3 regions of the Dyadobacter sp. HNCC25DJ187 genome follow, and region 3 is predicted to be linked to each of the others. Evidence: riboswitches for the same ligand, from Rfam matches in the RefSeq annotation. Region 3 holds a riboswitch; each other region holds the start of a gene.
What was found. Region 3 has a riboswitch for thiamine pyrophosphate ahead of AC1XUE_RS22720 (TonB-dependent receptor). Riboswitches for the same ligand answer to the same signal wherever they lie in the genome.
Positions count from the first base shown of each region.

Region 1: it holds a riboswitch for thiamine pyrophosphate, as region 3 does, so the genes downstream of both, thiM (hydroxyethylthiazole kinase) here and AC1XUE_RS22720 (TonB-dependent receptor) in region 3, are expected to answer to the same signal.
Region 2: it holds a riboswitch for thiamine pyrophosphate, as region 3 does, so the genes downstream of both, thiS (sulfur carrier protein ThiS) here and AC1XUE_RS22720 (TonB-dependent receptor) in region 3, are expected to answer to the same signal.

Region 1 is NZ_JBXHAT010000002.1:1,614,890-1,625,451, reverse strand. Features, by position in the region: gene AC1XUE_RS17655 (phosphatidylinositol-specific phospholipase C/glycerophosphodiester phosphodiesterase family protein) at 1-641, opposite strand, end outside; gene AC1XUE_RS17650 (amino acid permease) at 909-2,600, shown strand; gene AC1XUE_RS17645 (hypothetical protein) at 2,663-3,103, opposite strand; gene AC1XUE_RS17640 (sensor histidine kinase) at 3,174-4,514, opposite strand; gene hxpB (hexitol phosphatase HxpB) at 4,529-5,209, opposite strand; TPP riboswitch at 5,326-5,421, shown strand; gene thiM (hydroxyethylthiazole kinase) at 5,494-6,291, shown strand; gene thiE (thiamine phosphate synthase) at 6,288-6,932, shown strand; gene thiD (bifunctional hydroxymethylpyrimidine kinase/phosphomethylpyrimidine kinase) at 6,945-7,778, shown strand; gene tenA (thiaminase II) at 7,775-8,425, shown strand; gene AC1XUE_RS17610 (2TM domain-containing protein) at 8,578-8,880, shown strand; gene AC1XUE_RS17605 (pyridoxamine 5'-phosphate oxidase family protein) at 9,007-9,507, shown strand; gene AC1XUE_RS17600 (LEA type 2 family protein) at 9,662-10,562, shown strand, end outside.
Region 2 is NZ_JBXHAT010000002.1:328,106-338,667, reverse strand. Features, by position in the region: gene AC1XUE_RS12480 (thiamine phosphate synthase) at 1-570, opposite strand, end outside; gene thiC (phosphomethylpyrimidine synthase ThiC) at 570-2,453, opposite strand; gene thiS (sulfur carrier protein ThiS) at 2,535-2,738, opposite strand; TPP riboswitch at 2,809-2,904, opposite strand; gene AC1XUE_RS12465 (GNAT family N-acetyltransferase) at 3,042-3,545, shown strand; gene AC1XUE_RS12460 (hypothetical protein) at 3,693-3,875, shown strand; gene AC1XUE_RS12455 (carbohydrate-binding family 9-like protein) at 3,983-4,747, opposite strand; gene AC1XUE_RS12450 (MFS transporter) at 4,984-6,516, shown strand; gene AC1XUE_RS12445 (DUF6814 family protein) at 6,536-6,790, shown strand; gene AC1XUE_RS12440 (acetyl-CoA C-acyltransferase) at 6,872-8,056, shown strand; gene AC1XUE_RS12435 (GtrA family protein) at 8,060-8,557, opposite strand; gene AC1XUE_RS12430 (hypothetical protein) at 8,820-9,338, shown strand; gene AC1XUE_RS12425 (hypothetical protein) at 9,351-9,938, shown strand; gene AC1XUE_RS12420 (SMP-30/gluconolactonase/LRE family protein) at 9,991-10,562, opposite strand, start outside.
Region 3 is NZ_JBXHAT010000003.1:344,336-354,897, reverse strand. Features, by position in the region: gene AC1XUE_RS22740 (type III PLP-dependent enzyme domain-containing protein) at 1-681, shown strand, start outside; gene AC1XUE_RS22735 (D-glycero-alpha-D-manno-heptose-1,7-bisphosphate 7-phosphatase) at 911-1,450, opposite strand; gene hemE (uroporphyrinogen decarboxylase) at 1,597-2,622, opposite strand; gene AC1XUE_RS22725 (hypothetical protein) at 2,750-3,196, opposite strand; gene AC1XUE_RS22720 (TonB-dependent receptor) at 3,377-5,830, opposite strand; TPP riboswitch at 5,946-6,041, opposite strand; gene rocD (ornithine--oxo-acid transaminase) at 6,207-7,460, shown strand; gene AC1XUE_RS22710 (S41 family peptidase) at 7,465-8,853, shown strand; gene AC1XUE_RS22705 (GlsB/YeaQ/YmgE family stress response membrane protein) at 8,949-9,203, shown strand; gene AC1XUE_RS22700 (GH3 auxin-responsive promoter family protein) at 9,314-10,562, shown strand, end outside.

The DNA of each region.
Region 1 (10,562 bases), on a different contig from region 3:
TTATGAACCTGGTCAATCACTTTCATAAGTGCCTTTTTGTCTTTTTCAGGCAACTCTCCTTCACCGTTCCATTTGGAATACTTTTGAAAAGCCTGACTGACCAGTCCTATGCGTGACAGCTGATGGGAGGTATACTGGACTTCGGGACGCCCGTCAAAAAAAATGAAGCTTGGATGTTTGATGAATGCTTCCGGTGGTGGTGTATTGCCGCTTACCACAATTTTTACCGGCCCCTTGGGTGCCAGGATAGCTTCGTGAGGTTTAAGGATTTTTACGAGAGCAGTGAGTGTTTCGTCTGCCGACGTTTTCAGATCAATCAGTAACTGAAGAGTAAGATCTTTCTGAGAATAAATTTGTCCGTTGTTATTCTTGATTTCCTGGAGTATGGGATTGAGGTATAGTTTGGAAAAAGTTCTTTCAGGTTTGATATCTTCACGGTTGTGTGCCGCGTACAATGAATCATTAACAAGGAAAAGATCAGCTTCAACTGAACCAAATTGCTGCTTGTATGCTGCTTTAAATGGTGTGAGTTGTTCGTAATCGTTATGGGAATGTGCTTGAGCGGTGGTGTATTGAGTTATGGTCTGGCCAAAGCTGAAACCCGAGCAAATCAGGAAAATAGAAGAGAGGATACTTTTCATGAATGGCTGTTAATGTTTGGGGATAAGGACTGCGTAAATATAAACCTTTACGACAGATTAAGGAAGTATGAGTGTTCTAAAAGTGACAAGTATATTAAAATGTAAAACATCGGAATAAAATATTGAATGGATTGTTTAAATTAAAATTTTATATTGACAATATGTTGATATTCAAACATATTGGTACCCCATGCCTTTATCATTGAAGAATATGCTTATTTTCGCAGCCGCATTCAATAGCGGTGCTTACCTAACTTTTAATCCTGAATGGAAAAAAACACTTCTCTATTTCGTAAAAAAACAGTTGATCAGATATTAAAGGATGCGCATGATGGAGAGAATGGCGGCTTGGCACGTATTCTCGGTGTGAGAGATCTGGTTTCATTGGGTATAGCTGCGATTGTTGGAGCAGGTATTTTCAGTACTATCGGACTTGCAAGCTACAACGGTGGTCCGGCGGTCTCGCTTTTGTTTATCTTCACAGCCATTGCCTGTGTATTTACGGCACTTTCCTACGCGCAGTTTGCGAGCACGGTCCCTGTTTCAGGGAGTGCTTACACATATGCATATGTGGCATTCGGAGAATTGTTTGCCTGGATCATCGGATGGGCTTTGATTCTCGAATATGCCGTGTCGAATATGGTAGTGGCCATTTCCTGGTCTGAGTACTTTGTAAGTATGCTCAAAGGATTTGGGATCACACTTCCAGGTTGGCTTACAGTCAATCCATCTGCGGCAGGTGAAGCTTTTGAAAAAATGCAGATTTCTGGAATGGCTTCTTTGAGTACTTACGAACAAATGGCTGCCAATGCCTATGCCACTGCCCCTAAAATCGGGGATATCGCTATTTTGATGAATTTACCAGCCGGATTAGTTACTCTTTTGGTAACAGCATTGGTGTATGTAGGTATCAGAGAATCGCGTACAGCCAGTAATATTATGGTAATCCTGAAAATCGGTGTAGTCCTCTTGGTAATTTGTGCAGGTGCGTTTTACGTAAAGCCTGATAACTGGACACCTTTTGCACCCAATGGCGTGAAAGGTGTACTCAGTGGTGTTGCTGCTGTCTTCTTTGCTTTTATTGGTTTTGACTCGATATCTACGACCGCCGAAGAGTGTAAAAATCCACAGCAGGATATGCCTAAGGCAATGATTTACTGTCTTATTATCTGTACAGTATTGTATGTATTGATTACACTTGTACTGACTGGAATGGTCAATTATAAGGAACTGAAAGTCAGCGATCCTTTATCTTTTGTTTTTCAAAAGAATGATCTGGACTTTATGGCAGGAATTATATCGGTGAGCTCTGTGATCGCCATTACCAGTGCATTGCTTGTATATCAGCTAGGTCAGCCACGTATATGGATGACAATGAGCCGTGATGGATTGCTTTGGAAGAAATTTGCAACCATTCACCCTAAGTATCAGACTCCTTCATTTGCCACAATTGTTACCGGATTTGTAGTAGGGGTGCCTGCGCTGTTTTTCAAAATGGATTTCTTTGTGGATCTGACAAGTGTAGGGACATTCTTTGCATTCATTCTTGTTTGCGGCGGTGTTCTCTACCTGGATCATACCGGCATTTCTGCACGTTCCAAATTCCGGGTGCCCTACATCAATGGAAAGTTCATTGTAGGTATTGGCTTTGTTGCCGCTATACTGGGATTGGCATTTTATGGTCAGGAAGTGATAGCAGAATGGCAGGCGCTTTCGGTGGCGGAAATTCTTGAGCATAAGCTGCTGACAATCATTTTCTGGATTACCTGGGCGGTATTATCTGTGATGAGTTTTAAATTCAATTTCTCAGTTTTACCCGTTATGGGTATTCTCACAAATCTGTATTTAATGACGGAACTGGGAGCATCCAACTGGTTTATATTCGTAATCTGGCTGGCGATTGGTCTGGTAATCTACTTCAGCTACGGATATAAAAGAAGTAAGCTGGCGGGAAATTGATGATATACTGTGATTACGAAAAGGGCAAAGTTCCGGGTCAACCGGATTTGCCCTTTTTTTGTTTATCGCTTCTCGATTTTGAGAGAAATAGAATATTTATCCTTGGTGAAAGTACTATCCACTTTTTTATGTGGATTCACACTCTCGAGAATGAACCTGTACCGTTGTCCGGCGAATTCATGATCCAGCGTATCAGCTTGCCTGAAAGATCCTGTTCCGGATTGTGAACGGCAGTCGCCTATACACATATTTACATGCTCCGTCAATTTACCTTCCGTATTGACACCCTCCAGAAGTAGGTCTACGCTTGCATTTCCTGCCCATATACAATTCACCCCTTCCGGGCAACGGCTGTCATGCACATCGAAAAAAGTAAGAGATGCCTTTGGTACATTGTTTAAAGATACTGTTTCCTTCAAATGTATCTCTGACGATTTCTTATCGATTCCTGCGCTTTGGCATGCCATAAAGGCCACCAGAGAACTCAATATCAGTGTCTTCATCTTTGTCGTTTTTTGGAAGACAGGAAAGCTGGTCAAATGGTTGCAATAAAATGATCTGAATAGTAACATTTTAAATCATCAACGTGAAAACAGTTCCTTTACCCACTTCGGATGTCACATTCAACTGTCCATTATGTTGTTGCAATATTTGTCTCGACAGGCTGAGACCGATACCTGACCCCGTTTTTTTTGTCGTATAAAAAGGGATAAATATGTTTTCAATTGCTTCCGGTTCAATGCCATCGCCATTGTCTCTGACTTCAATAAATGTCAAGTTGTCGGACTGATAAGCGTTGAGGGTAATGAGTCTGTCCGTCTGGGACGAAAAGGATTCAGAAGCGTTTTTGATAAGATTAATCAGTACTTGCTGTATTTGTCCGGTATCAACTTTGAAATTCAGGTTTTCCGGCTTCACAGTGAGTTGCCATAGCACACCATTTGCGGTAAGATCTGTTTGTAAGAGCTGAACAACTTCCTGCAACAGTTCAGTTACGCTGATTATGGCAAATACGGGTTTGGGGAGTGTGGTAAAGTCGCGGTATGCATTTACGAACTGCATCATTCCCTTGCTCCGTTTTTCAAGGGTTTGCAGCGCTTCTTTTAAATCATTGACAGCTTCCTGGTCAGTTGTAGATCGTTCTATATCCTCGTTCACGATTAGCCTCATGGTTCCTACAAGTGACACAATCGGAGTCATGGAATTCATGATTTCATGTCGGAGAACCCGCGTAAGATTTTGCCAGGATTCCACTTCCTGTTGTTGTAGTTCTGTTTGGATATTTTGAAGAACGACAATGCGAACCCATTTGCCGCGCAGTTGAATTGAAGCACCCTGAAGAGCCAGCGGTTGGTCGGAAGGAGTGCGATAAAGCTCTCTCACGCCTGAAGTCAGGTTAGACAGCAATTCATATAGTCGCGGATGTTTATCTTTTAATTCACTTAACTGGTGTAAACGGTAAATATTCAGCATGCGTAATGCTGCATTATTTATTAAACTTACCTGCCCGGAACTGTCAAATGTGATAAGTCCAGTTCCGATATGCTGCACAATGGTATTCAGATATTGCAGGTTTGCCTCCTTTTCCGCTCTTGCCTGCCGGAACGCATCAAGTACCTCATTGAATTGCTGATTGAGCTCCTGAAACGTTCTGCCCATTTTGTTGTCATGGCGGAAGTTAATCGTGAAGTCAGAGTACCGGACGGATTCCAGAAAGTAGGTGAGCTTTCTGTTGACGTTCGTGACGTAGCGGTATAGCAAAGACCCCTGAGCTGCGATGAATACGCCACCCAAAATATAGATCAGGACTACGTTGGTCTGTAATGAACCAAGCCATATAACCACCAATACACTTAAAATGATCAGGATGATACGTATCCCTATCACAAAACTAAAGTGTCGAAGTCCGATCATTGATTTCAAGCACGTTAATCGTTAATGATGCTTACTGGCTGACCACACATTTCTTCAAAAATATAATCGTTCAGCGATGGTATTTTATAATGAGCCAGATCAAACTTCGGATGTTCGTATACTTCCATCGCAGGTACCGATATAGTGGTCATGCCTGCTGCATGTGCCGATCGCAGGCCTGCGTGTGAATCTTCAAAGGCAATACATTCTTCTGGCTTCAATCCAAGTTTTGCTGCAGTAGTGAGATATACGGCAGGGTGAGGTTTGGTAAATTCTTCCAATTCACCAGAATGCCATAATTCAAAATAATCAATGATTTTGAGTCTTTTTAATACGCCTTCGATCAGTTCCATATGCGAAGCTGACGCCACAGCAAGGCGTAAATTCAATGCTTTCAGTTTTTTTATGAGTTCAATTGCGCCCGGCATAGCTACAGCATTTGCAAGGATGTTTTTATGTGCATGCTCCAGAATTTCTTGTTCAAGTTCTTCAAATGAAGGTGTATGCCACGGCTGAATTTTATAGCAAAATTCCAGGAAAAGTTTGATAGACAGACCGGTCGTCTGGAGTTTTAGTTCGTGTGTAAGTTTAAAGTTAACCTTTTCCATTACTTCACGTGCCGCATCCGCCCATATAGGCTCGGAGTCAATCAGCAGACCGTCCATGTCAAAAATTGCAGCTTTAATGTTTTGCATTAATATGGGTTTAAGATTAGAAATTTTACGCGATTGCAGCCAAAAAATAGTCAAAAAGATCTATCTCATGAATTTTAATCGGCTATTATAATCAAAACTACTACTTTCGCAGTTAAGAATGGCTTTAGGGGTGTCCTATTTATGGACTGAGATTTATACCCTTCGAACCTGATACAGTTGAGGCTGTCGTAGGAAAAAGCGCATGAAGATCCCTTAATGATCTTTCCTATCCGTTTTCGGCTCCTTACTGTATTGCTCCATTCGTTTTTTAAACTTATAACGACATGATCATGGAAAAACCAGGCAAAGGCTTGTCCGCCGTACAGACTCAGGTTCCGCTTGTACACAATATAACGAATTTCGTTGTTATGAATTTTACCGCTAACGCTTTACTTGCTGTGGGAGCGTCACCGGTGATGGCACATGCTGTAGAGGAAGTCGAGGAAATGGTTTCAATCGCCGGGGCATTGGTTGTTAACATCGGGACACTGTCACCGCAATGGGTGGAAGGAATGAAGCTGGCTATGAGAAAAGCTGCAGAGCTCGGCAAACCGATTATTCTTGACCCTGTTGGCGCGGGAGCAACATCATATCGCAATAGGGTTTTATCACAATTACTTGAAACGGCAAGTCCGACTATTATCCGTGGTAATGCTTCTGAAATATTGGCACTTGCAGGATCTAACCTGAAAACAAAAGGCGTAGATAGTACAGCGAATTCGACAGATAGTATCCAAGCGGCTACGGCATTAAGCAAGCAATACGGATCCGTAGTGAGCGTAAGCGGCGCTACAGATGTGATCGTGCGTGGTTCTGAGGTGGCTTTTGTGGATAATGGAGTACCCCTGATGACCCGTATTACCGGAATGGGTTGTTCAGCGTCAGCTATTGCCGGAGCATTTGCTGCAGTGCATAAAGATAGTTTTTTTGCAGCTGTAGCTGCGGCGTCTACCATGGGTACATGCGGAGAAATTGCCTTTAAGAAAGCGAAATTGCCAGGGTCTTTTCAGATAGCATTTCTGGATGCATTGGCCGACATCAGCAGTGAACAGCTGGATCAAATGGCAAAGATCAGACAATGACAGAGCTCGAAAAACAACTGCAGCTCTATCTTGTCACAGATGAGAGGGCTTGTCTTGGGAGGGATTTCTTTTGGGTCGTAGAGCAAGCTGTGAAAGGTGGTGTCACGATGGTACAGCTTAGAGAAAAGGCACTTGGTACACGCGCCTTTATTGAGAAAGGTAAAAAATTGAAAGATATTCTGGACCCTTACGGCGTTCCGCTGATCATCAACGACAGCGTAGATGTGGCACTTGCCATTCATGCCGACGGCGTACATGTCGGGCAAAGCGATATGCCGTTTACGATACTGAAGGATTTGCTTCCATCAGATGCAATTACAGGGCTGTCTGTGGAGATTAAAGAGCAGGTTGTTCAGGCTGAGGAGTGGAAGCCGTCATATATCGCTGCAAGTCCGCTTTTCTCAACACCATCCAAAACAGATACCGAAGCGCCGTGGGGAATGGATGGGCTCAGATGGATCCATGACAATACCAATCATCCGATTGTAGTGATAGGCGGACTGAATAAAATAAATGCCAAACAAGCTATTACAGAGGGAGCAAAAGGCATTGCAGTTATTTCGGCTATATGCAGTGCTGCATCACCTTTTGAGGCAGCACAAACCTTAAGGAAGCTTGTCATCGCAAGTACACAATCTTAATATTTTCCCAAAATGACCACAGAAATAACTAGATATCCTACTGTATTGACCATAGCTGGTTCAGATAGTGGTGGAGGAGCCGGAATACAAGCCGATCTCAAAACCATTGCTGCTCTGGGGGCTTATGGTACCTCTGCCATAACCGCTCTTACGGCGCAAAACACTTTGGGGGTCAGAGGGATTCATCCGGTTCCCCCGGAATTTCTCGAGCAGCAGCTGGATGCAATTTTTGAAGACATTACCATAGATGCCGTCAAAATCGGAATGATCAACACTGTGGAAGTGGCTCGGGTCGTTGCGAGGATACTGCAACGGTATAAGCCTGCTTTTGTAGTTTTTGATCCGGTGATGGTGTCGACGAGTGGTGCCAGGTTAATTCAGGAGCAAACTATAGAGATTCTCTGGACAGAATTATTCCCCATTGTAGATCTGATCACACCCAATCTGGATGAGGCTGAGATTTTAACCGGTCATCAAATCAAATCTGTAGAGGAAATGATCGAGGCTTCTGCTCAAATGATTGCAAAAGGTTGTAAATCAGTTCTTTTGAAAGGAGGGCATCTGGTTGGTCCGGTGCTATATGATGTACTGGCGCTAGATCAGCAGGAAACGCTAACCTTGCAAAGCAATTATATTGAAAGTAAAAATGTGCATGGAACAGGCTGCACTTTGTCGGCTGCGATCGCATCCTTTATGGCTTTAGGATTGGAGCTTAAAAATGCAGTCGAACATGCCAGGATATATGTTGCAGGAGCAATTGAAGCTGGTAAAAACATAACAACCGGAAGTGGGGCAGGGCCATTAAATCATACTTATTCACCCACTAAAATGCAAGTAAGGTCATGAAATTCACAGATGAGATGTGGGAAGCAGCTTTGCCAATTTACCAGGAAATAGAAGATCATCCTTTTAATCAGGAATTGAAAGCAGGTACGCTACCGGTAGAGAAATTTAAATACTACATTTTCCAGGATTCACTTTATCTCGCTGAATTTGCTCGTGCTTTGGCCACTGCCGGTACGAAAGCAGGCAATAGCCAGGAATTGCTGGATTTTCTGGAATTTGCACAGAATGCCATTCTGGTCGAGCGGGCTTTGCATATCAGTTATTTTAAGGAATACGAAATCAGTCACGATAACGTAAAAATGCCGGGTTGCTTTGCCTATACCAATTACCTTTTGTCTGCCAGTGCATTTGAAAGCTATGAGGTTGCGGTAGCAGCACTTTTGCCTTGCTTCTGGATTTATAAAAAGGTTGGAGATTATATCTACCTGAATCAGTCGAAGCCTAATGTTTACCAAAACTGGATTGATGCCTATGCAGGAGAGGAGTTTGCTATATCCGTTGAAAAGGCGATAACAATTTGTGATCGAATAGCTGAAAATGCTTCACACGAGGTGAGAAAAAAGATGCAAAATGCTTATATAACTGCATCGCGCTTAGAGTACGTATTCTGGGATAGCGCTTACAGGCTTGAACAATGGCCGGTTTAGGAACAGTTCATCTATCTAATCTGAAATTTCATCCGATTAAATTGTGAGTCTGTCCATATTGATTGGTTTCTTTTTCACGTGTATTTTACTTTTGAATTGTTGTTAAAAAGACGACATCAATAGCAATCGACTCATTCAAAATAGCAGAAAAAATGGAAACTCCCCGTAATGAATTCCTTTGGAAAAAAGCCAAACACCGTGCTGCTTTTAAAGTGCACCTCCGTACCTATTCACTAGTGATCGGCGGTTTGTGGTTGATTTATTTTCTTACGAGCGGTAACAGTCTCCTGACAAACTGGGATAATTGGACGCATCGGGCTTACCCCTGGCCTATATGGCCGATGTTTGGTTGGGGAATTGGTTTGGTTTCCCATTACTTATCAGCTTATGGTCATACCAATGAAGTAGATATGGCGAAAAAGGAATATGAAAAGCTGTTGAGAGAGCAGCAATAGATATTTTAAACCGATCTTAGCAGGCAGACAGCAGCTCGCTATCTGCCTGTTTTTTGACCCGTCATTCAGGTTTTGGAACAGTTGTTTTAGCATACATATCCGAATCACAAACAAAAACAAATCATTATGGAAAAGGACCTGAGGGATACAGATGCTATCAAGAAACTAAAATCACTGGGTGAAGATATAAGATTTTGTATGTATACTACCTTCGGAAACGGAAGGATAGATTCCAGACCAATGACTACGCTCGACATAGATGATGCCGGAAATGTATGGTTTTTCACGAGTAGAAACACGGATATAGGGAAGGAGACAAACTGGGGAGAAAGCGTAACGTTGATTTATGCCGATCCCAAAAACAATAGTTACCTGAGTGTAGCAGGACAGGCGTCGTTAGTGCATGATGAGAAAAAGAAAGAGGAACTATGGAATCCTATGACAAAAGCCTGGTTTCCTGGTGGTAAGGATGATCCTAATTTAGTACTTCTAAAAGTTACGACAGATGAAGCGGCTTACTGGGATAGCAATTCGTCGCGTATGGTTGTATTTTTCTCCATGCTTAAGGCAGCCGTGACAGGCACTACACCGGACGGCGGCGATCATGGCAAATTAAATTTATCGTAGGTTATTTTCTGATTTACCAGCAGCCAGTTTGAAATTAAATTCAGTCTGGCTGTTTTTTTTATGGATTTACGAGTACTATAGTGGATAAATATTCCTTGTGGGAATGGTTTTTGAAATGACTGTAAGCTAACATACATTACAAACCTGAATCTACATGGGCGCATCAAGACCGGTCAAAATCTCGCTGATCATCCTTTTAATAATAGCTGTAACAGCCGGTGGTTGGTTTCTTTTCATGAAGTATACAGGTGAAAATGAAAATCCTGTTTCAGGTTTGAAGCCCAAAGTTGAATTAGGTATTGGCCAGGTTAGTAACATTACTGATAGTACTGTAGATGTAAAACTGAACTTGCTTATCCACAATCCGCTGCCTGTAGGATTTGATTTAGATGGATTTGATTATTTCGTTACCATGAACGACAAGAAAATTGTCGAGAATAATTATGAAAAGCCTTTGGCTCTAAAAGCTCAGGACAGCAGCGCCATAGAACTTCCTGCCCAGCTCAAAATCAAAAACATATCTGAGATCGGCGATGCTGCGACTGTCAAAGGTGAAGATAGTGCCAATTATCATTTCGAAACTGTATTTCATCTGAAAAAGCCGATTCTGGGAAAGGATAGTATTGCATTATCAGTGAATAAACGACTTCCATTGTGGCAATTGCCAAAAGTGGAAGTGGCGGGTTATGACATAGAGAAATTTAGATTAACAAAGTCGGAACTGGTATTGCAGTTGAAATTCAGCAACAGAAATAGTTTTCCTATTGAGTTTAAAAATCCATCCTATGTAGTGGATCTTGGGAAACAAAAACGGCTCGCAGAAGGAAGTGTAAAGGGCTTTACCAAGGTTAAAGCGAAAAGCAGCGAGATCTATGAAATACCGCTTACAATAGATATGGGTAAGGTTTTGAAGGCAGCTGGTCAGATCCTCGTCAATGGTACCGATCTTCCATTTACATTATATTTCAAAAGTGTATTGGCGTCTGAGAATGATATATTTAAAGACAGCGACGTGAATGTGGTCGTGAACGGAGAGCTGAAGGATATGCAGACAG
Region 2 (10,562 bases), on a different contig from region 3:
AACTTCAATGGCTTTTGAGGGCTCCTGCCATAAAATTCCCAAAATAGCTGCACCATCTAAATTCATGTCCTTTACCTGTTGTTGATTGGAAATAGTAATCCCTCCGAGGCCAACTACCGGAACTGTTTTATATTTCTTTTCCAGATAAAAGTCTTTGGCAAGCAAACTTTTATACCCCGACTTTGAAATGCTGTCAAATACCGGCCCGAAAAAGGTGTAGCTGAAGTAAGGGTTCAAATTTACCATTTCTTCCAAATCGTGAACCGAGGTACTCAAACAGTAGCCCCGCATTTTCAGATTTTTCAATTCGTTTTCATTCGTCTTTCTTCTGATTGATTCAGTAAAGTGCAACCTGAAAATTTTAAATTCTGAAACCACTTGATGATGTTGGTGAACAGCAATCCTGCTGATGAATTCTTCGTCGATCTCATCAAGCAGGACCCTTAACTGATCCAGGGTACATTCCGGTTTTCTGATGTGGATATATTCCAGTCCCGCCCTGAAAAGTCCGTTGATGATACGGGCTTCGTGAGGGATAAAATCGGGACTGGATATGGCCAATAGTTTCATTACAGATATATTTCACTTCCCTTGTCGGCGAACTCGAGCGCTTTCTTTTGCATACCTTCCTGCAATACATCCTGCTCCATCAGGCCGTTTTCTTCAGCATAATTGCGTACATCCTGCGTAATTTTCATCGAACAGAAATTGGGTCCGCACATCGAACAGAAATGAGCTACTTTGGCACCTTCAGCAGGCAATGTTTCGTCATGAAATTCCCTTGCAGTGTCAGGATCCAGAGCCAGATTAAACTGATCTTCCCACCGGAATTCAAATCGGGCTTTGCTAAGTGCATTATCACGATATTGTGCTCCCGGATGTCCTTTCGCAAGATCGGCAGCGTGTGCAGCAATCTTATAAGTGATTACCCCATCTTTCACATCCTTTTTATTTGGTAATCCCAAGTGTTCCTTGGGAGTGACATAACATAACATAGCCGTTCCAAACCAGCCGATCATTGCCGCGCCGATTGCAGAAGTGATGTGATCGTATCCGGGCGCGATATCCATAGTCAATGGTCCGAGTGTATAGAACGGTGCTTCATGGCAATGCTTCAGCTGCTTATCCATGTTCTCTTTAATCATATGCATGGGTACGTGTCCCGGACCTTCAATAATGGTTTGCACATCATGCTTCCACGCAATTTTCGTCAGTTCGCCAAGGGTTTCCAGTTCGGAAAACTGTGCTGCGTCATTCGCATCTGCAATGGAACCCGGCCTTAAACCGTCACCAAGTGAAAATGCTACATCATGAGCTTTCATGATCTCACATATATCTTCAAAATGCGTGTAAAGGAAGTTCTCCTTGTGATGGGCAAGGCACCATTTGGCCATAATAGAACCACCGCGGGAAACGATGCCGGTGACACGCCGGGCTGTCAGCGGAATATACCTCAAAAGTACTCCGGCGTGTATCGTGAAGTAATCGACACCTTGTTCAGCCTGCTCGATAAGGGTATCTCTGAATAATTCCCAGGTTAGATCCTCTGCTTTGCCATTCACTTTTTCCAGTGCCTGGTAAATGGGAACTGTACCAATGGGAACAGGGGAATTGCGGATAATCCACTCACGGGTTTCATGTATGTTTTTACCTGTTGAAAGGTCCATAATTGTATCGGCTCCCCAGCGACACGCCCATACAGCTTTTTCAACTTCTTCTTCAATGCTCGAAGTAACAGCAGAATTACCTATGTTCGCATTAATCTTAACCAGAAAATTTCGCCCAATAATCATGGGCTCACTTTCGGGATGATTGATATTGGAAGGAATTACAGCTCTGCCGGATGCGACCTCTTCGCGTACAAACTCAGGTGTAATCCATGTTTTTGGAGTGTTCGCTCCAAAACTTTGACCGGTATGTTGATGCGCCAGAAAGCGGTCTTTCTTATCGAGCCTCTCGATTTGCTCAGCAATTCGTTGGTTCTCCCGTATGGCAATGTACTCCATTTCTGCAGTGATTATGCCCTGTTTTGCATAATGAAGCTGAGATACATTTTGTCCCGATTTTGCACGGAGCGGTTTGTTGTTGCAGGCGAATCGTAAGGAATCCAGACTTGGCTCCAGCTGCCTTTGCCTGCCATAGTCGGAGGATATCGTATCCAATTGTTCCACATCACCACGGTCCATAATCCATGACTTTCTTAACGGACTGAGACCTTTTCGTACGTCAATAGCAATGTTTTGGTCTGTATAAGGACCACTCGTGTCATAAACAGTAACTGGTAAATTGACATCTGTGATACCTGTTTTGCCGTGTATGCGTGTATCAGACAGTGTGATCTCCCGCATCGCAACTTCGATGTTGTGAATGGTTCCCTTTACATAAATTTTCTTTGAAGCCGGAAACGGGGTACGGGTGATTACATTTTCACCTGGTGTTTTTTCAATTTTCATGTATATGTGCTGTTTGGCCGGTCGTGTCGGCAATGGTGGGATGAATCTTAACTCGGATGTTTTGGAATGCAAAGCCGGCGTTTAGCCGCCTTGTGTGGCTCTGATTAAAGTGACTTTGTCGTCGGGCAGAAGGATGTGTTTTTCCCACTGTGACTTAGGAATGATGCTCTGATTGATTGCTACGGCTATCCCCTTTCCGGGATTAGAAAATAGAGAAGTCAGTAGCTTTTGCACCGTCACATTTTCTGAGATTTCCGTAAGTTGCTGATTGATGCTGATTTCCATTCTGAATAACGTTTTGTAAATAAAACTTCAGGAATGGACCTCGCGAAAGATTCATATAGATACCAATGAATGGTTATCTCCGACTTTTCCCTATCGGCAGTACTAACTGCATCAGGTTCAAAGGGTATTATCTCAGTCCGCATATGGGACACCCCTAAAGTTTCGACAAAGCTATTGGAAAAATTGAGGAATGAAAAATAAATGTTATAAAGTTCCTGCATGGACAGGTCGAATAATTTGACTTTTAGTATTTTGGGCTAACTTTGAATTTTAACACTACGCAAACAACAGTATATTGTTTTAATGGATCTGATCATACGAAATGCTTCTCCGAAAGACCTCCCTGTCATTCTTGACATCATCAACCAGGCGATTCTAACCACCACAGCCATCTACGACTACGAGACCAGGACGCTGGAGGAGCAAACAGCCTGGTTCGAGAAAATGATTGAGGACGGAATGCCCGTAATTGTTGCCGAGCATGACAAAAAAGTGATAGGATACGGTTCGTATAATATTTTCAAACCCAAAATAGGTTATAGATTTAGTGTCGAGCACTCCATATACCTGGATGAGAAATCACGAGGTCTGGGTGTTGGCGGCAGGTTATTGAAAAGTCTTATACAGCGGGCCGGCGAATCAGGCATTCACACGATGATTGGTGTTATTGATGCATCTAACAGAGGCAGCATTGAGTTTCATAAAAAATTCGGATTCATAGAAAAAGGGTATCTGCGTGAGGTGGGTTTTAAATTTGATCAGTGGCTGGATGCAGTTTTTATGCAACTGATATTGCAGGAGGATTGATATAAAGTATATACGGTGTCAGGAATGAAACAGCAGCGGGCTGTTTGTCTACGATTTTTAGCAAAATGACAGTTAACCACCGCTGGAATGATTATTTGATTTGGTCAGATGTAATGTATTAGTAATCATAACCAAACAACAATCATTATGGCACGTCAACGAGGAGAACCAGCAATATTGGAAAGAAGTAAGGCAATTGGAGAGGCACCTGTTTTTCCGGATATACCTACTAACACGCAACCGACCAGGAAGCCAGCCGATGATCCTGATCTCACCAGAAAAAGTGAAGATGAGGTTGAAAAAGAAGAAAAAGCAAATGGTTTGGATTAGGATCTGATACTTCCTGATTCAAATATAGATACTGAAGAAAGTCCTTGGGTTTTACAACTTGAGGACTTTTTTAGTATAGGCCATTTTGAATCGGATTGAGTTCATGGCTACTCAAATAATAAGGTTCCAAACTTTTGATATTCGTGAAAGCTGCCATTCGTTCTTTTCCAGGAATAATAGGCGGGTTCCTGATCATAATCAATACGATAAAAATTCCCTCTCCATATAGTACCAGATACTGGAATTTGTGGAACGATTGGACTCATCAGAGAAAAAGGTATAAAAAATTCGGCTTTCCAACCTTCCACCGCTGCCATACTCTTTTTCAAACTTCCCTGAACACTCGTGGCATGTCTTACCTTCATATCGCCGGTATAATTCCATGGTTTCCAGCCTTGCATTCCTCCTTTCAGATTAGGCACAAGGATCACCAACTCATGATCTAGCGGAGATATTTCATATTCAAGATAGATGGGAACGGAAGTGTCGGGCCACAGAAAAACTTCTACGACATCTTCCTTATACAAGGCTCCAAAGTCCTCCTGAATCGTGGAGGTAAGTCTTTGATCTTCACAGTCGAACAGGAAATACATGCCTTTCTCTGAATAAAGAACTTTGATACGTGATATGTACTGTCTGCCAGGTTGTTTTTGTTGGGAGTTGTTCTGAATGATTATAGGAAGCCATTGTGTAGTCTGCCAGTTTGAGGAGGATCCCTTGCCGTCTACATCAAAATCAGTCGTTTTTTTTACGATCAAAGATGAGTCTGGCGATATTGGTTGGGCTATCGTACGTACATGCCCGATAGTCAGAGATAGTATGAGTGTTAGAATCAGGTTTTTGCCCATGATGTTGGATTTAAGAGCAATCAAGTTGTACAGGTTTTTAGATATTACCAAACCTGACTACAAAACATCAGCGGAGGTGCATGAAATAGTGTTTTGCCAGGCATCATATACAACCAAAACATGAAAATACAGGTTTTTGCAAAACCACATGAGTAACGTCGTGCAGATTGTTACTTTCGTAGAAATTAGTTTAATATTCCTTGTTACACTGGTTTGGTAGTAACACTGAATCACCCGCTACTTTATCCTGATTTTTACCCATGAGTTCTAAGAACGACAACGTTACACAGAGTATCACGCAGGTAATCGCTGCCTCATCACTGGGAACACTTATTGAATGGTATGATTTCTACATTTTCGGAAGTCTTGCGGTGATCATCGGACAACAACTTTTCCCAAGTGACGCCGGTGCTTCAGCTCTAATAAACACCCTAGCTATATTTGCTGCGGGTTTCATTGTCCGGCCGTTTGGTGCCCTGGTTTTTGGTCGCCTCGGAGATCTGATAGGACGGAAATATACATTTCTGCTTACCCTCGTGCTTATGGGCGGATCTACATTTCTGATCGGTCTTATTCCTTCTTACGAAACCATAGGTTATGCTGCACCAATATTAGTGCTTATTCTAAGATTGGTGCAGGGGCTGGCGCTCGGCGGAGAGTATGGCGGTGCTGCTACCTATGTGGCTGAACATGCTCCCGTTGGCAGACGTGGCTTTTTCACCAGTTGGATACAAACTACTGCGACATTGGGGCTGTTTCTTTCCCTTGGTATTATCGTGGTCACAAAGAATCTCATTGGTGCCGATCAGTTTGCTGACTGGGGATGGAGAATCCCGTTCTTATTGTCTATTCTTCTGGTTGGTGTTTCGATATACATCAGAATGAAAATGCATGAATCACCTGTTTTTACAAAACTTAAAGCAGAAGGAAAGGTCTCTGCAAATCCATTGAAAGAAAGTTTTCAGAAGAAGGCTAATTTCAAAATGGTACTGCTTGCCTTGTTTGGAGCTACGATGGGGCAGGGGGTGATCTGGTATACCGGTCAGTTTTATGCGCAGTCATTTTTGGAAAATACATGTAAGCTGGATTTTAATGAATCCCGATACATACTTCTATGGGCAATTGCGCTGGCTACGCCATTTTTTGTCGTTTTCGGATCCTGGAGTGATAACGTAGGTCGTAAATGGATTATGCTGACTGGTATGCTGCTTGGTGTATTTTTCTACAGGCCTATATACCAGTATTTTCTGGATGCGACAGACGTGAAAGCCATGGCGCAATCTCAGCTCAATACCACCTCCGAGCCTGTGGTTAAGCAAACGATGATCAACGAAGACAAAGACTCACTAATTACCAGTACGGTGCGTAAAACTTTGGACAATGGTATGGCTTTCAGTGAAATCAATACCAGAATGGTACCGGATGATGTATTGCTACCCATTGAAGATAAATCTGTGGTCGCTGATGTAACCCTTTCATCGGCTACGTATATCATTTTTATAGCATTGGTTTTCTTTCAGATACTGCTTGTGACGATGGTTTATGGGCCGATAGCTGCATTTCTGGTGGAATTGTTTCCTACACAGATCCGGTATACCTCCATGTCGCTGCCGTATCATATCGGTAACGGCGTTTTTGGTGGATTGGTACCGTTTATTGCTACGCTGGTTGCTTCTTATCCGGGTTCTACACCGTTGTCTGGTTTGTGGTACCCTATAGGAATTGCTGCATTATCCTTTGTCATAGGAGCAGTATACATCAATAACAAAGGTGATGAAGATGTAATGGACTAACATAATAAAAACATTGAATATGAACATATTGAAAAGAATACTTGGGGCTGTTTGGATATTGCTCGGGCCGGCTATAATTGTGTTTTTAATCTTTCAGGCCATAGAAAAAATCGCCGAAGCAGATTTAGGAATTGACCGTATGAATACCTCCTTACAATGGGGAATTATCATCCTGATCTTTATCCCGATTTGTGCTGGCCTTGTTATTTTTGGATTTTATAGTTTTAAAGGTGAATATAATAAGCTTCCATCAAGCTCAGATGAATTGAAATGAGTTTTCTGAACAGGAATCTGTCATGACAAGGTGTTACTTTCAGAATAGTTTCTATTTTTGAGTATCATCAAATCAGAAACCATGAAGGAAGACGTATTTATCGTGTCGGCATGTCGTACACCTATCGGAAGTTTTGGCGGAAGTTTGTCGGGTATTCATGCAGCTCAACTTGGTGCTGCGGCAATTAAAGGAGCATTCTCTAAGACACAGCTTGACGTTGACGTGGTAGATGAACTATACATGGGCAATGTCATATCAGCCAACCTTGGACAAGCTCCGGCACGGCAGGCAGCTATTTATGCCGGTTTAAAACCGGAAGTAATATGCACAACGGTCAACAAGGTTTGTGCTTCAGGAATGAAAGCGGTTACGCTTGCCGCACAATCTATTCAACTCGGGGATGCATCTGTAATCGTTGCAGGTGGGATGGAGAATATGTCGCAAATACCTTATTACCTTCCCAAGGCGCGTTACGGACAGGCTTATGGTCACGGCGAAGTGCTGGATGGGTTGGTCAAAGATGGATTGACTGATGTATACGATCAGGTGGGGATGGGTGTTTGTGGTGACAATACGGCCAGTAAATATAATATCACACGCGAACAACAGGATGCTTTCGCCATCCAATCTTATCAGCGAAGTGCTTTTGCTACCGAGAAGGGCTTTTTCAAAGATGAAATAACAGCGGTAGAAATACCTGGCATAAAAGGTGCGGAAAGTACTTACATCACCGAAGACGAGGAATACAAGCGGGTCAAATTCGAGAAAATTCCGTTTTTAAAACCCGTGTTCTCCAAAGACGGTACAGTTACAGCTGCGAATGCTTCCACTATCAATGACGGGGCTGCAGCGCTGATTTTGGCTTCTGCTGAAGTTGTGCAATCTCAAAACCTGAAACCTGTTGCACGTATTGTGGCTTATGCCGATGCGGAACAGGAACCTGCGTGGTTTACAACAACACCGATGCTTGCCACACAAAAGGTATTAAAAAAGGCTGGACTGTCTTTGGCAGATATCGATTACTTTGAAATAAATGAGGCCTTCGCCGTTGTTGCACTCGCTTATATTTCTGAGCTGAATCTGGATCAGAAAAAAGTTAATATTTATGGTGGTGCAGTTTCTTTAGGTCATCCGCTTGGAGCTTCCGGAGCAAGGATCATCAGTACGCTGTTGTCTGTGTTGCAACAGAAGAGCGGCCGATATGGCCTTGCATCGATTTGTAACGGTGGAGGAGGAGCCTCAGCGATTATTATTGAAAAATTATAATAGCTAACGGATCAGGACTTTCAGGCGGTTGTAAAAACCTGTGCTTTTGAATGTAAAGGTCTTATGAAGAATGTAATTACTTATAAAGCTGAACCCCATCCCAACTGTGTAACACACCATTTCATTGAAATTGACAGTTTTCTCAGAATATGGAATAAGAAACTGATATGTTTCAAAATAATTATTGGAGATGTAATAAGCAGCGTTTGAAAATATGTAAGTTACAAATCCGGAAAAAACAGCCACCATCAGAAATTTAACCATTTCACGTCGGGTCTGATTTGTTTTGCGGGCATCGAAAGCAAAAAGTTTAGTGAGGGCAAAACCTACAATAAAGGAAGCAGCGTAAGCTGGCATGATGGACTCCTGGAATGTAAGTCCGAACCAGTCCTGAAATAAACTAGAGCAAAGTAGCTGAACTGCAGCGCCGGTACCTGCAACGAGGAAATAGGCAATTAAGTCTTTTGAATTAAAAATCTGGCTCTTTTTACCTTCCGACACTGTTTTGGAAAATTAGTATGTGACATTGTGTTTCTGGCGCAATATTAAAGATAAAATAGTACTGAAACAATTTATTAGAAATAAGTTGAGCAAGCGGGTGGCTCTGAACATTTATTGAAATGTGACGGATTTATTACGTGCGAGTCGTAAAATATCATATCGATGCTCTGACAGTTATGTTGAAATCTTTATAGGTTTGTGGCATTGAAATTGATAGTTTTTGAAACAGTATGGGGACTATCCCGACTTAAAATGATTAGTTATGAAAAAGTATTATCTGGCTTCTTTATTGATTTTTAGTGTTTTAACAGCAAGTGCCCAAACGCAGAAATGGGCTATAGGTTTCAAGTTGGGAGAGCCTACAGGTGTATCACTACGTAAATATGGAGATCGTAACGGATTGGACCTGTCAGTAGGCACTTATACGGGGTTTTTGAAAAATAAATCTACTTACAAAACTTCTAATGACGACCTGGGTGCTATTGGTGTGTCATTCAATGGAACCTATCTATGGTATGTTCCGATGTTCAACGAGAGAATGATGGCTTATGGAGGAGTGGGGGTACAGCTCAACTCACGGCGTTACTACCCTGATCGTAACGTAAAAAGTGTTCATACGACCAATATTTCCACCGGACCGTCGGCCACTGGCGGACTGGAGTTTTTCTTTGCCAGCAAGCCAACATCATTTTTTATTGAAACAGGCGCTTATGTAGAGCTTCTGCCGAAAATATTCTATTTCAATCCGAATCTGAACATAGGTTTAAGACATAACTTTTAACATACAACTCCGATGAGAAGTAAAACTTTACTTGCTGGTGTGCTTCTTACATCATTGCTTACGTATTCATGTACCGGTGTGAAAAATATGTCTGGTTCACTTAAAAAGTCGGATGGTTCGGAGACTGTGACAACTGCCAGGCATGGCAATTACCTCACCGAATCAGCAAGACAGGATTCACTCCGCATCAATTCGAGGTCTGCGGTGGGCAGTTCCACAAGCCAGGCTGGAGAATATCGAAGGAATCATGTCAATCTGAACAGTGGGAATGCGACTGATGCTACCATTCAAAAAACGGAAATGAGTGATCAGTACGGTCAACTGATTAAGCTCAATGGCGAAATGGATAAACTGGCCGATGTTGTTTTGTATGAATTAGATATTACCGAAAGGCGCTATAACAAGCTGCTTGGTGATTATAAAAGTGCTGGTGCGGAGAGCAGACAGAGCATATCAGCTGAGCTGGATCAGCTCAGCTCCAATCAAATAACACTTTATAAATCTTATGTGAGCATTTACAAGCAAGGGAAGGCGGACTGGCCTAAAGTAAAGGCTGAGGTAGATGCGACATTTCTTAAATTGAGAGGACTGGATAGGTAATACCCTGAGGAGAGCAACATCTGATTCATGATCGGATATTGTTCTCCTTTTCTTACCAACCTGCGCCTGTAACTGCAGTTTTGATTCTGCAGATGTAGCCATTTACCGTCATGTAAAGCACTGATCCGTCGCCACCCCAGGCACAATTGGAAGTTAATTCACCCATTTCAATTCTACCCAGCAACTTTCCCTTGGGCGAAAGTACCAGTAAGCCTCCGGGGCCGGAGGTCCATAAATTTCCATGCTTGTCGATCTTCAGGCCATCAGGCAGCCCTGATTTTCCTGCTTTTACCATCGCAGTTGCGTCGTATAACAATGTTCCTTTTCCAATATTTCCTTTTTCGTCAACAGGATAGGACATCCAGATGGCCTTTTCAGGATCAGATTGGGCTATGTATAGGATTTTGCCATCCGGAGAAAAGGCGAGTCCGTTTGGTCTGGTCAGATCTGCAATTTGTAATGTGGTATTCCCTTGCTGGTCAATGCGGTAAACTCCAAATTCTTTTAATTCGCGTGATGGATCATCCTGTTTTTTGGGCAGTCCGTAAGGAGGATCTGTAAAATAGTAGTTACCGTTAGCAGAATGCTGCACCACATCATTGGGGCTGTTGAATCTTTTTCCGT
Region 3 (10,562 bases):
ACATCCTTGTCTACAGGATATGATTATCAACAGATGATTGATGAGATTGTTGAAAATATTCAGTGGATCTGTAACAAGAACAATGTGCCGGCTCCTCACATCTTTACAGAGTTTGGCAGCTATACGGTTGGCGAAAGCGGAGCGGTGATTTATGAAGTAATCGATAAGAAACTTCAGAATGATAAAGAGCTTTGGTACATGATCAACGGCTCATTTATTACACAACTTCCTGACTCATGGGGTATGAATCAGAAGTATATCATGATGCCGATCAACAACTGGGATAGTCCTTATCAGAAAGTCAATCTTGGGGGATTAACCTGTGATTCTCAGGATTTCTATAACAGTGAAATGCACAGTGCCGACTTGTATCTTCCGATTTATGAAGATGATGAGCCACAATACATTGGGTTTTTCCATACAGGTGCTTATCAGGAGTCGCTGGGTGGATATGGTGGTATTCAGCATTGTCTTATTCCGGCTCCGAAACATGTTCTTGTGGACCGTGATGAGGAAGGACGCATTACCACACGTGTTTTTGCAACTGAGCAAAACAGTGATTCAATGCTAAGACTTTTGGGTTTTAAAGACGAATCGTATGTTTCAGCAGAAGAAAATCGTAACAGAACCGAACAAGAGGCGGAACAGCAGGAGGAAGAGTTGATCGAAACAAAAATCTGATATCTTATATAAAGTTCTTTGAATGAGTTCGTTATTAGTCATGCGAAAACGCTCATTCAAAGAACTTTTTTAATAACTTTACAGTCACATCTAACAATTGATACCTGATGAGAAAATTATTCTTCCTTCTTGCAGTTGCTGGTACTTTCGCTTTTGCTTCATGTACAAAACATGCGTGCCCTGCATACGGGTCTGTTCAAAAAGCGGCACCTACTCAGGCGGAAAGGGTTTAAGAAGCCTGTTTCAGAATCATTGCAGCGGCTTCGGCCAGATTGGCAACACCATGATCTCCAACCAGCGTTTCATGCTCTGACAAGATCTGTATGGTGTGCAATTCCACTTTTTTACCTGCAAGCATATCCCTTCCACGGTCACCCACCATCCAGGATTGGGATGCATCTATATTGTATTTTGCAATCGCCTTCTCAATCAGCAGTGAATCCGGTTTCCTGGATAAGGATTTACCCGAAAATTCGGGATGGTAAGGACAGAAATATAAATCGTCCATAACATAATCCGCAGCTTCCTGCATCTTCTCGTGAATGGCATATACCAGCTCGGGGCCATATAGCCCTTTGGCAATACCCGCCTGATTGGTAATGACAATAAGCAGATACCCGGCAGCCTTCAATGCTTTTAATGCCCCAGGTACACCTTCCGGAATGATGAGGTCATCTATTTTGGTTATATAATTTCCAAGCTCTTCGTTTAATACGCCATCTCTGTCAAGAAAGACGCATTTTGTTTGGGGGGATGGGGAGTTGGGCATGGGCTGGAATTTGAGGTTACACAGAGGAGCACAGAGTTATTAAAAAGAGAGCCACAGAGAAAGTTGTTTTTTCGTTGTATTATATACAGAAATAATACTCTGTGCAACTCACCTTAAACTCCGTGGCTCTCTGTGTCCCCTTTTCTCTATGAAGAATACTCCTTCACAGATTCAATGAAGCAGCGTACTTTATCCGGATCGGTATCAGGATATACTCCGTGACCAAGGTTTGCGATGTACCGTTGTGTACCAAACTGATTCACCATCTTCTTCACTTCCAGCTTGATCTGATCATAAGATGCATACAATACGCACGGATCAAGATTTCCCTGAAGTGTCTTGTTTGGGATCAGTTTTCTGGATTCAGCAATATCCATGTTCCAGTCAAGCCCCACTACCGAGCAGCTTAATTGCCCGATCTCTTCTCTGGCGAAGAATGCTCCTTTAGCAAAAACAGTAACAGGTACTTCTGTGATGGCATCACAGATCTGCTTGATGTAGGGTAAGGAGAAAATTTTGTATTGTTCAGGAGACAGGATACCTGCCCATGAATCAAAGATCTGTACAAGATCAGCACCCGCAATAATCTGCGCTTTAAGGTAAGCAATCGTACTATCTGTTATTTTCTGAAGTAGCAAATGCGAGAATTCAGGATCTGCATACAGATGCTTTTTAGCAACCGAGAAAGTCTTGGATCCCTTTCCTTCTGTCATATAACAGAAAATAGTGAAAGGTGCTCCGGCGAAACCAATTAGAGGAACGCGGTTTTCCAGACCTTGTTTGGTCAGCTTGATTGCATCAATGACATACTTCAGATCCACTTCCGGCTCGGCCACATGCAGCGAATCCAGATCAGAAAGCGTATGTACCGTCCTTGGAAAAACCGGTCCACGCTGCTCAATCATCTCATACGGCAATCCCATGGCTTCGGGTATCACCAGGATATCAGAAAAGATAATAGCCGCATCCACACCCAGCAAATCTACAGGCTGAAGGGTAACTTCTGCCGCCATTTCCGGTGTAGTGGCCAGTTTGATAAAACTACCTGCTTTTTCACGAACTGCGCGGTATTCAGCCAAAATACGGCCTGCCTGACGCATCATCCAAACAGGAGTGCGCTCGGTTTTCTCACCCCGTGCAGCACGTAATAAAAGGTCATTTTTCAGATTCATGCCGCAAAGGTAGGCTGAAAAAATTTAAACGCAGAGTTCAGGAAGTTTTTTGAATGAGTGTGTGTCTTATTTAAACGCAGAGTTCTAGGGAGTTTGGCGCGGAGTTTCGCTGATTTAGATTATTGCTTTATTCGGTTCGGGTATACACAAGGTGAGCCCTATCACACATGGCTGTTATTCCTTGTATTTCGCTTTTGGATTTGACATATAACTGTTCAACGGGCGTAGCATAACAATTATCAACTAATTCACCCCTGGTTTCGTAGGTGACTTCCAAAAATTTCTGTGAATCGACTTCTGTAAATCTAAATTTCCCTTGTATCGTTTTCGCAGTTCCATTCGCTTCCCTCGTCTTACTTGCCGTACCATCTGCATAAAGAATGTAAAACTCCTGCATATTTAAATCAGAGCCTTTCAATATCGGACTATTTGCTATGCTTCTACCTTGTGCAGAATACAATCGCCACTTTTGTGGAAATTTTTCTGAATCAAACTTCGCCACCTCTGGTTCTGCATCTTTTTTGCAAGCTGAGAGTATAGTCAATAAAACTGTAAATAAGAATAGATTTTTCATTTGGATCCATTTAAGTGCCTGATCTTATACTTCCAATCAGACACTTAAAAGTCAAAATACGTTGGAATCACAAATGTTTTTAACAACACAGAGTCACATTAAAATTCAGCAGAATTATACATGATAAACTCTGCGAAACTCTGTGCCAAACTCCTTTACTCTGCGTTCAACCCCAAAAAATCAAAATTTAAAATTAACCCCTACCAAAAAGTTGGTCCCGGCCTGTGGGAAGTAGAAGTTTTCCCGGGTCTGTACACCTCCGGAAAAGAATCCGTAGGTATATCCGTTGGACTCATATCTTTCGTTGAAAATATTATTGACCAGCAAATTGAAAGATATTTCCTTCATCCAGCTCGGCTGAACCGACCAGGTCAACCGCAGATCATTGGTGAAATAGCCATCCAGTTTCCTGGTTTCGTCCGATGTATTATCCAGGTATTGTTTGCTCACATATTTAGTCAATAAAGCCAGCTCCACATTCTTTTTGGGACTGAGAGTAAACTGACTGCCCACGATCACATTCGGAGAAAAAGAAATATCTGTCTGACCATGACTGATCGTGCGGTACTCATAGGTATCGTAGTCAATCACGTATTCGGTAAAATCTTTAATCTTATTTCTGCTGAAAGTAGCATTGGCATTCCATTTCAGGTATTGATTAAAAACTACTGCACCTTCCAGCTCAAGGCCCATACGGTAACTTTTCGGAACATTAACACGAATTGCATTACCCACGTCATTAATTTGTCCAGTGAGCACCAACTGATTGTTATAGCTCATCAGATAATAATTCGCAGCAAAAGCCCACTTGCCTTTTTGTGTACGCACACCTGCTTCTATATTATGCATCGTTTCATGCTCCGGAAAAAGATTAGCAGTTGCAAATGTAAAATCGTCCCGGTTTGGCTCTCTGTTACCCAGGCTATATGACGCATATACCGATGCCTGAGGAGCCAGCTGATAGGTAAGTCCAGCTTTGGGATTCAGGAAATGATATTGCTGATCCACATCGTGCAAGAGTTGATCGTTGTCTCTGCCATGAATAGAGTGACTTACAGCACGGAACTGGATATCAGCAAAGGCATTCAGCTTATCGGTAAACTGATAGTACACTTTCCCGTAAAGGTTAAAGTCTTTCTTTATGCCCTTATTTTCATAATACTGATGTTCACTGGATACATTACCTGCATTACGGGCCCAGATAATCTGTCCGTAGTGATCTCCGTCATAGTGATTCAGGCCTCCGCCAAAGCTGGCAGTCAGCTTTTTGAAACTGTTATAATCCAGGGAGAATGTAGTCCCATAAAAGTAGTTATCAAGCCATCTTCTTCTGATGATATCCGTACTTTCCAATGTATCGGCTCCGATTATGACATTAGGCAGATTATATTTACTGTATTCGTCATTGGCTCTGAACTGCTCATAATGTCCAAGACCTCTTACCAGAAATGCGTTCAGGTTCAGCGTAACCTTGTCACTCAATGTATGTGAAGTTACAAGCTGATAATGATCCTGACGGTAATTGTCTACCTCATTTTTATAAGTGTAGGAATTGTAGGTCCGATCACCGGAAGTAAGCAGGTTTTCAGCATCCGCTTCACCTAATCCGTTACGTTCTATGAAATCCAGAATTCCCTGACGATCGCCTCTCAGCTTTGCTTCAGGCACTCCATTCCAGGACTGATATGTTCTTTCTCTTCCGGAAAACACATTCGCTCTGACAAAACTCTTTTTACCGTAATATGCACCTGAAAGGTAGTACGAATGAAGATTAGAAGATGCCCTGTCCACAAAGCCATCCGATGAAATACGAGACAATCTGCCATCTACGGAAAATTTATTATTCATCAATCCGGTGCCCAGTTTGATGGTATTCCGAAAAGTATTGAACGAACCGAAAGAGTTGTTCAGCTCAGCATAGGATTCCTCTCTGAAAGTATTGGTACTGATATTAACACTGGCACCGAATGCGCCCGCTCCGTTGGTAGATGTACCTACCCCGCGCTGTATCTGAACACTATTTACAGAAGAAGCAAAATCAGGCATATTCACCCAGAATACACCCTGACTTTCTGCATCATTATAAGGAATACCATTGACAGTAACGTTGATCCGGGTCGCATCCGAACCACGGATACGAATTCCCGTATATCCTATTCCTGCTCCGGCATCGCTTGTACTGACCAGTGAAGGAGTGAAATTCAGCAATACAGGTAAATCCTGACCGAGGTTTTGCTTCTCTATCGATTCTGTACTTACGTTGGTGTAAGCCATCCCTGTCTTGTCATTTACACGGGTAGCACTGACGATCACCTCATCCGCCTGGTATGTACTTTTGTCTAGTTTAATTTCAATACTTCTGCTCCCTGTTTCCAATGCAAGCTTCACAGACTGATACCCTACATAGGATACCTGAAGTTCTGCAATGTTCTCAGCTATATCCTTCAAAGAAAAATTCCCCTGCTTGTCTGTAGCCGTACCGCGGATCTCTCCTGCACGAACGGTAGCACCGGGCAGCGGCTTGCCATCGGCAGCATCAGTGATTCTACCGGCAATGGTTTTTTGGGCGTAAACCCGTGAAATGGTAGTTGTAGTCAATAACAGCACAAACAGACAGGCCGTAACGTTTCGCATAGCGATCATAATGGTTACGAACAGGCAGGGGCCACCTATCCTCGATGATTAAAATAAAGATTCGATAACAGCTAAGAATGGTACTGATCTGAAAGTTTTTAACCTTCTTTTTCTGTTCATTTAAGCTTTCTCTCCCTACGCCGGCATTACCCGGATCAGGTGTTATGGGTATGATCTCAGCCCGTTCGGTTGGGCACCCCTATGAGATTCTGTTGCAAAGGTAGATTACATTAGCTGAGGAATCAACACTGAAATTGATATTGTATATATTGAAGCTTCGTTATATGATTTAGAAAACCTTTCATACATTTCAAACCGTTAACTTTTCCGTATTTTTACTTAGCAAATCCAACTTCATTTCAAAAGCGTATATTTAATGGCTCATCCTACCGATACATTCATGAACACATCTCAACAGGCAATAGAACTTGAATACCGATATGGCGCTCATAATTATAAGCCCATGCCGGTGGTTCTTTCCAAGGGACTCGGCGTGTATGTATGGGATGTTGATGGAAAGCAATATCTGGATTTCCTTTCTGCATACAGTGCCGTGAGCCAGGGACATTGCCATCCGAAAATTGTGCAGGCAATGATAACCCAGGCGCAAAAACTGACGCTGACGTCACGTGCTTTTTATAACGACAAGCTTGGTGAATGTGAAGAGTTTCTCTGCAAGTATTTTGGTTATGATAAGGTACTGATGATGAACAGCGGGGTTGAAGGAGGCGAAACGGCTCTGAAACTAACCCGTAAATGGGCTTATAAAGTAAAAGGTATTGAACCTGATAAGGCAAAGACAGTATACGCTTCCGGCAATTTCTGGGGCAGAACGCTGGCTGCCATTTCATCTTCTACCGATCCATCCAGTACTGATGACTATGGCCCCTTTTTACCCGGTGTAGTGATCATTCCGTATGACGATCTTGATGCGCTGGAAAATGCATTTCGTACCGATCCCGACATTGCCGGTTTCATGGTCGAGCCTATCCAGGGAGAAGCCGGAGTAGTCGTTCCAAAGGAAGGTTACCTGAGAGGGGTACGTGAACTTTGCACAAAATACAATGTCCTTTTTATTGCTGATGAGGTACAGACCGGAATCGGCAGAACGGGCAAAAGGCTGGCATGCGACTGGGAAGATGTAAAACCGGACATATTGGTATTAGGAAAAGCGCTTTCGGGGGGAACCATGCCTGTATCTGCGGCTCTTGCAGATAACGAGATCATGCTGACTATCGCGCCCGGCGAGCACGGCTCAACCTATGGAGGCAATCCACTTGCGTGTGCAGTTACCATAGCTGCTTTGCAAGTCGTAGAAGAAGAGAAGCTGGCTGAAAACGCTGAAGCAATGGGTACTCTTTTCAGGTCGCGCATGGAGGCACTTCAGGCGCAATGTGACCTGATTGAACTGGTCAGAGGCAAAGGTTTGCTGAACGCCATCGTGATCAGGGATACAGAAGATAGCCCCACAGCTATGAATCTATGTTACAAAATGATGGAACAGGGTTTACTATGTAAACCCACCCACGGCAATAAAATCCGATTTGCACCTCCGCTTGTCATCAATGAAGCACAGATGAACCACGCATGCGATATTATTTCTGAGGTTTTTATAAATTATAATGCATAGAAAAATGCTATTGAAAAGAATTATTATATCACTGGTACTATTGCCACTGCTGTATGCATGTAAAGACAAGACAGTAGAGCCGGCTACTGACAGTCAAACAAATGACTGGATCCTTTCAAATATGAAGTATTGGTATTACTGGAACGATAAAATCCCGGCTAGCCCTGATATGTCGCAGGGACCTTCGGCGTTTTTCAGTTCACTGTTATTTAAATACGACCGTACGTCAAACCCGAATGGCGACCGCTTCTCATGGATACAGGAAAGTGCTGATGAACTCACATCATCATTGAACGGAAATACAAAAACAACTGGTCTTGATTACCGGTTAGTTATTTATCCTTCCGGCAGCTCCAATGTCGTCGGAATAGTCCTCTACACACTTCCTGGCTCCCCTGCTGCCAAAGCCGGCTTCAAAAGAGGAGATATTTTTACACATATTGATGGGCAGAAGTTGACCACAACCAACTACAATAGTCTTCTCAGGGGAGACGGACCACTGAAATTCACGGTCGGTTCTATCAGTGATGCCGGCGTGATTACGGAGGGTACAACTCAAAAAGAGGCAGCCAAGCTCGACTTACAGGAGGATCCTATACACTATGACACGACTTACCAATACGGCTCCGACAAAATCGGCTACATCGTTTACCATCAGTTTGTACCCGGTCCTGACAGCGTCAGTGGTTCCAAGGCTTATGATCAGAAACTGGATGGCATTTTTGCCAAATTCAAAAGCTCCGGTGTCAATTCTCTCATCCTGGATTTGCGTTACAATGGAGGAGGTTATGTGAGTTCTGCTACCAATCTTGCAAGTTTGATCGGGAAAGTAACCAACAACGATATATTTTATTATAAAGAATATAATGCTACGGTGACGCCCGCTCTAGAGAAGCAATACGGCGCTAGTTTCTTCTATGAGAAATTTCAGACTAAATCTCAGAATATAGGTCAGAGCCTTAATAATCTGGTTATTATCACTTCCAAAAACTCTGCATCAGCGAGCGAATTACTGATCAATGGTCTTAAGCCTTTTATGAACGTAACGCTGGTGGGTGACGTAACATATGGTAAAAATGTGGGATCTATTACGATTACTGGTAAAGACAAGGGAATCAAGTGGGGCATGCAACCAATTGTTACAAAATCTTTCAATAGCCTCAAACAGTCTGACTATTCCGTGGGCTTTACCCCTACTGCATCTGTGATTGAAGGATCAAAACTATATGCTTACGGGAGTTTACGTGATCCGCTGTTGAACAAAGCTTTATCTATGATCACAGGTAGTCCCCTGGCCCGAGGCCGAGTTACTGAAAGCACACCGGTTTATCAGGAAATCAGCTCTTCTGTCACCAGTAAAGCAGCAGGAAGCAATATGTTCTTCGATAGGTAAAATCCCTCAGAACTTACCCAGATTTTCAGCACATTGTGTCAGGCAAAGTTTTTGTATATTCACAACTGTACTTTCACAATAAAAACTAAACACACATGGGTATTTTAACCTGGATTATCGTAGGGCTTCTTGCAGGAGCCATTGCCAAAGCACTTCACCCGGGAAAAGATCCTGGTGGTTTTATTGTCACCATTCTGATAGGTATTGCAGGAGCCGTTGTCGGAGGTTGGATATCATCACTGTTCGGTTACGGAAAAGTGGACGGCTTTGATATCGGAAGCTTGTTTATCGCAATACTTGGCGCAGTTCTACTTCTTTTCTTGTACAGAAAGTTCAGTTCCAGGACTTAGTATATTAAAACAGATATTAACCGGTGAGGGAAACAGAAGCAATCTGTTCTCTCACCGTTTTTATTGCTATTTTTACAGAATTTATAATTCAATATCCAACCGAACGTGTTATGAAGCTGGTGAATGATATGACTGTCTGGTTTTTGAAGCGACGCTTTGAAAGGATCGAGCAGTTTATGAAGAATCCGGTTGAAACCCAGCAACGTATTTTTTCTGAGCTTATCGAAACGGCTCGTTATACGGAATGGGGTTCAAGGCATAACTATGGCCAGATCAAATCCGTCAAAGAATTTCAGGATCAGGTTCCGGTTTCTTCATACGAAGAGCTTTATCCATATATAGAACGTGTATTAAAAGGTGAGCCCAATGTGCTCTGGCCATCGCCTATCGAATGGTTTTCCAAATCATCCGGTACCACCAACGCACGTAGCAAATACCTGCCTGTTTCACCGGAAGCACTGGAGGACTGCCATTACGAAGGTGGTAAGGACATGATGACCTTACTAATCCACAACCGTCCCGAGACCCGCGTCTTTGACGGCAAGGGCTTGTCTATCGGCGGCACCTTACATGCCAATCCTTTTGATGACTATACACAGGTAGGCGATGTATCCGCCGTGATCATGCAAAACCTGCCGGCATGGGGGGAATTTATGAGAACGCCTCCTTTGGAAGTCGCACTCATGGACCATTGGGAAAGTAAGCTGGACAAAATGGCGTCCATATGCTCCCATGAAAATGTGACCAGCATTCTTGGTGTACCTACCTGGACCATCGTACTGCTGGATCAGATTCTGGAACGGACCAAGAAGAGCAATATGCTCGAAGTATGGCCCGATTTTGAGGTTTTCGTTCATGGAGCCGTATCCTTCGAACCCTACCGCGATTTGTTCACAAGCAAATACTTCCCTTCTGATCAGGTTACTTACCTGGAAACCTACAGTGCTTCGGAAGGATTCTTTGCCATACAGGATGACCTGAGCCGGGTAGGAGAAATGCTCTTGATGCTTGATTATGGTATATTCTATGAGTTTATACCCATGGATGAAGTGGGCAAACCACATCCAAAAGCACTGTTGCTGGATGAGGTGGAAACCGGTGTCAATTATGCGTTGGTGATCTCAACCAATGCAGGACTTTGGCGGTATTTGATCGGAGATACAGTGAAATTCACATCTAAATATCCGTTCAGGCTGAAAGTAAGTGGCCGTACCAAACACTTCATCAATGCATTTGGGGAAGAAGTAATTGTGGAAAATGCAGATCATGCCGTAAAAATAGCAGCACAGGAAACGGATTCACAGGTTGCCAACTACACCGCCGGCCCCGTGTATATGGGGGACGGATCGCGAGGGGGAC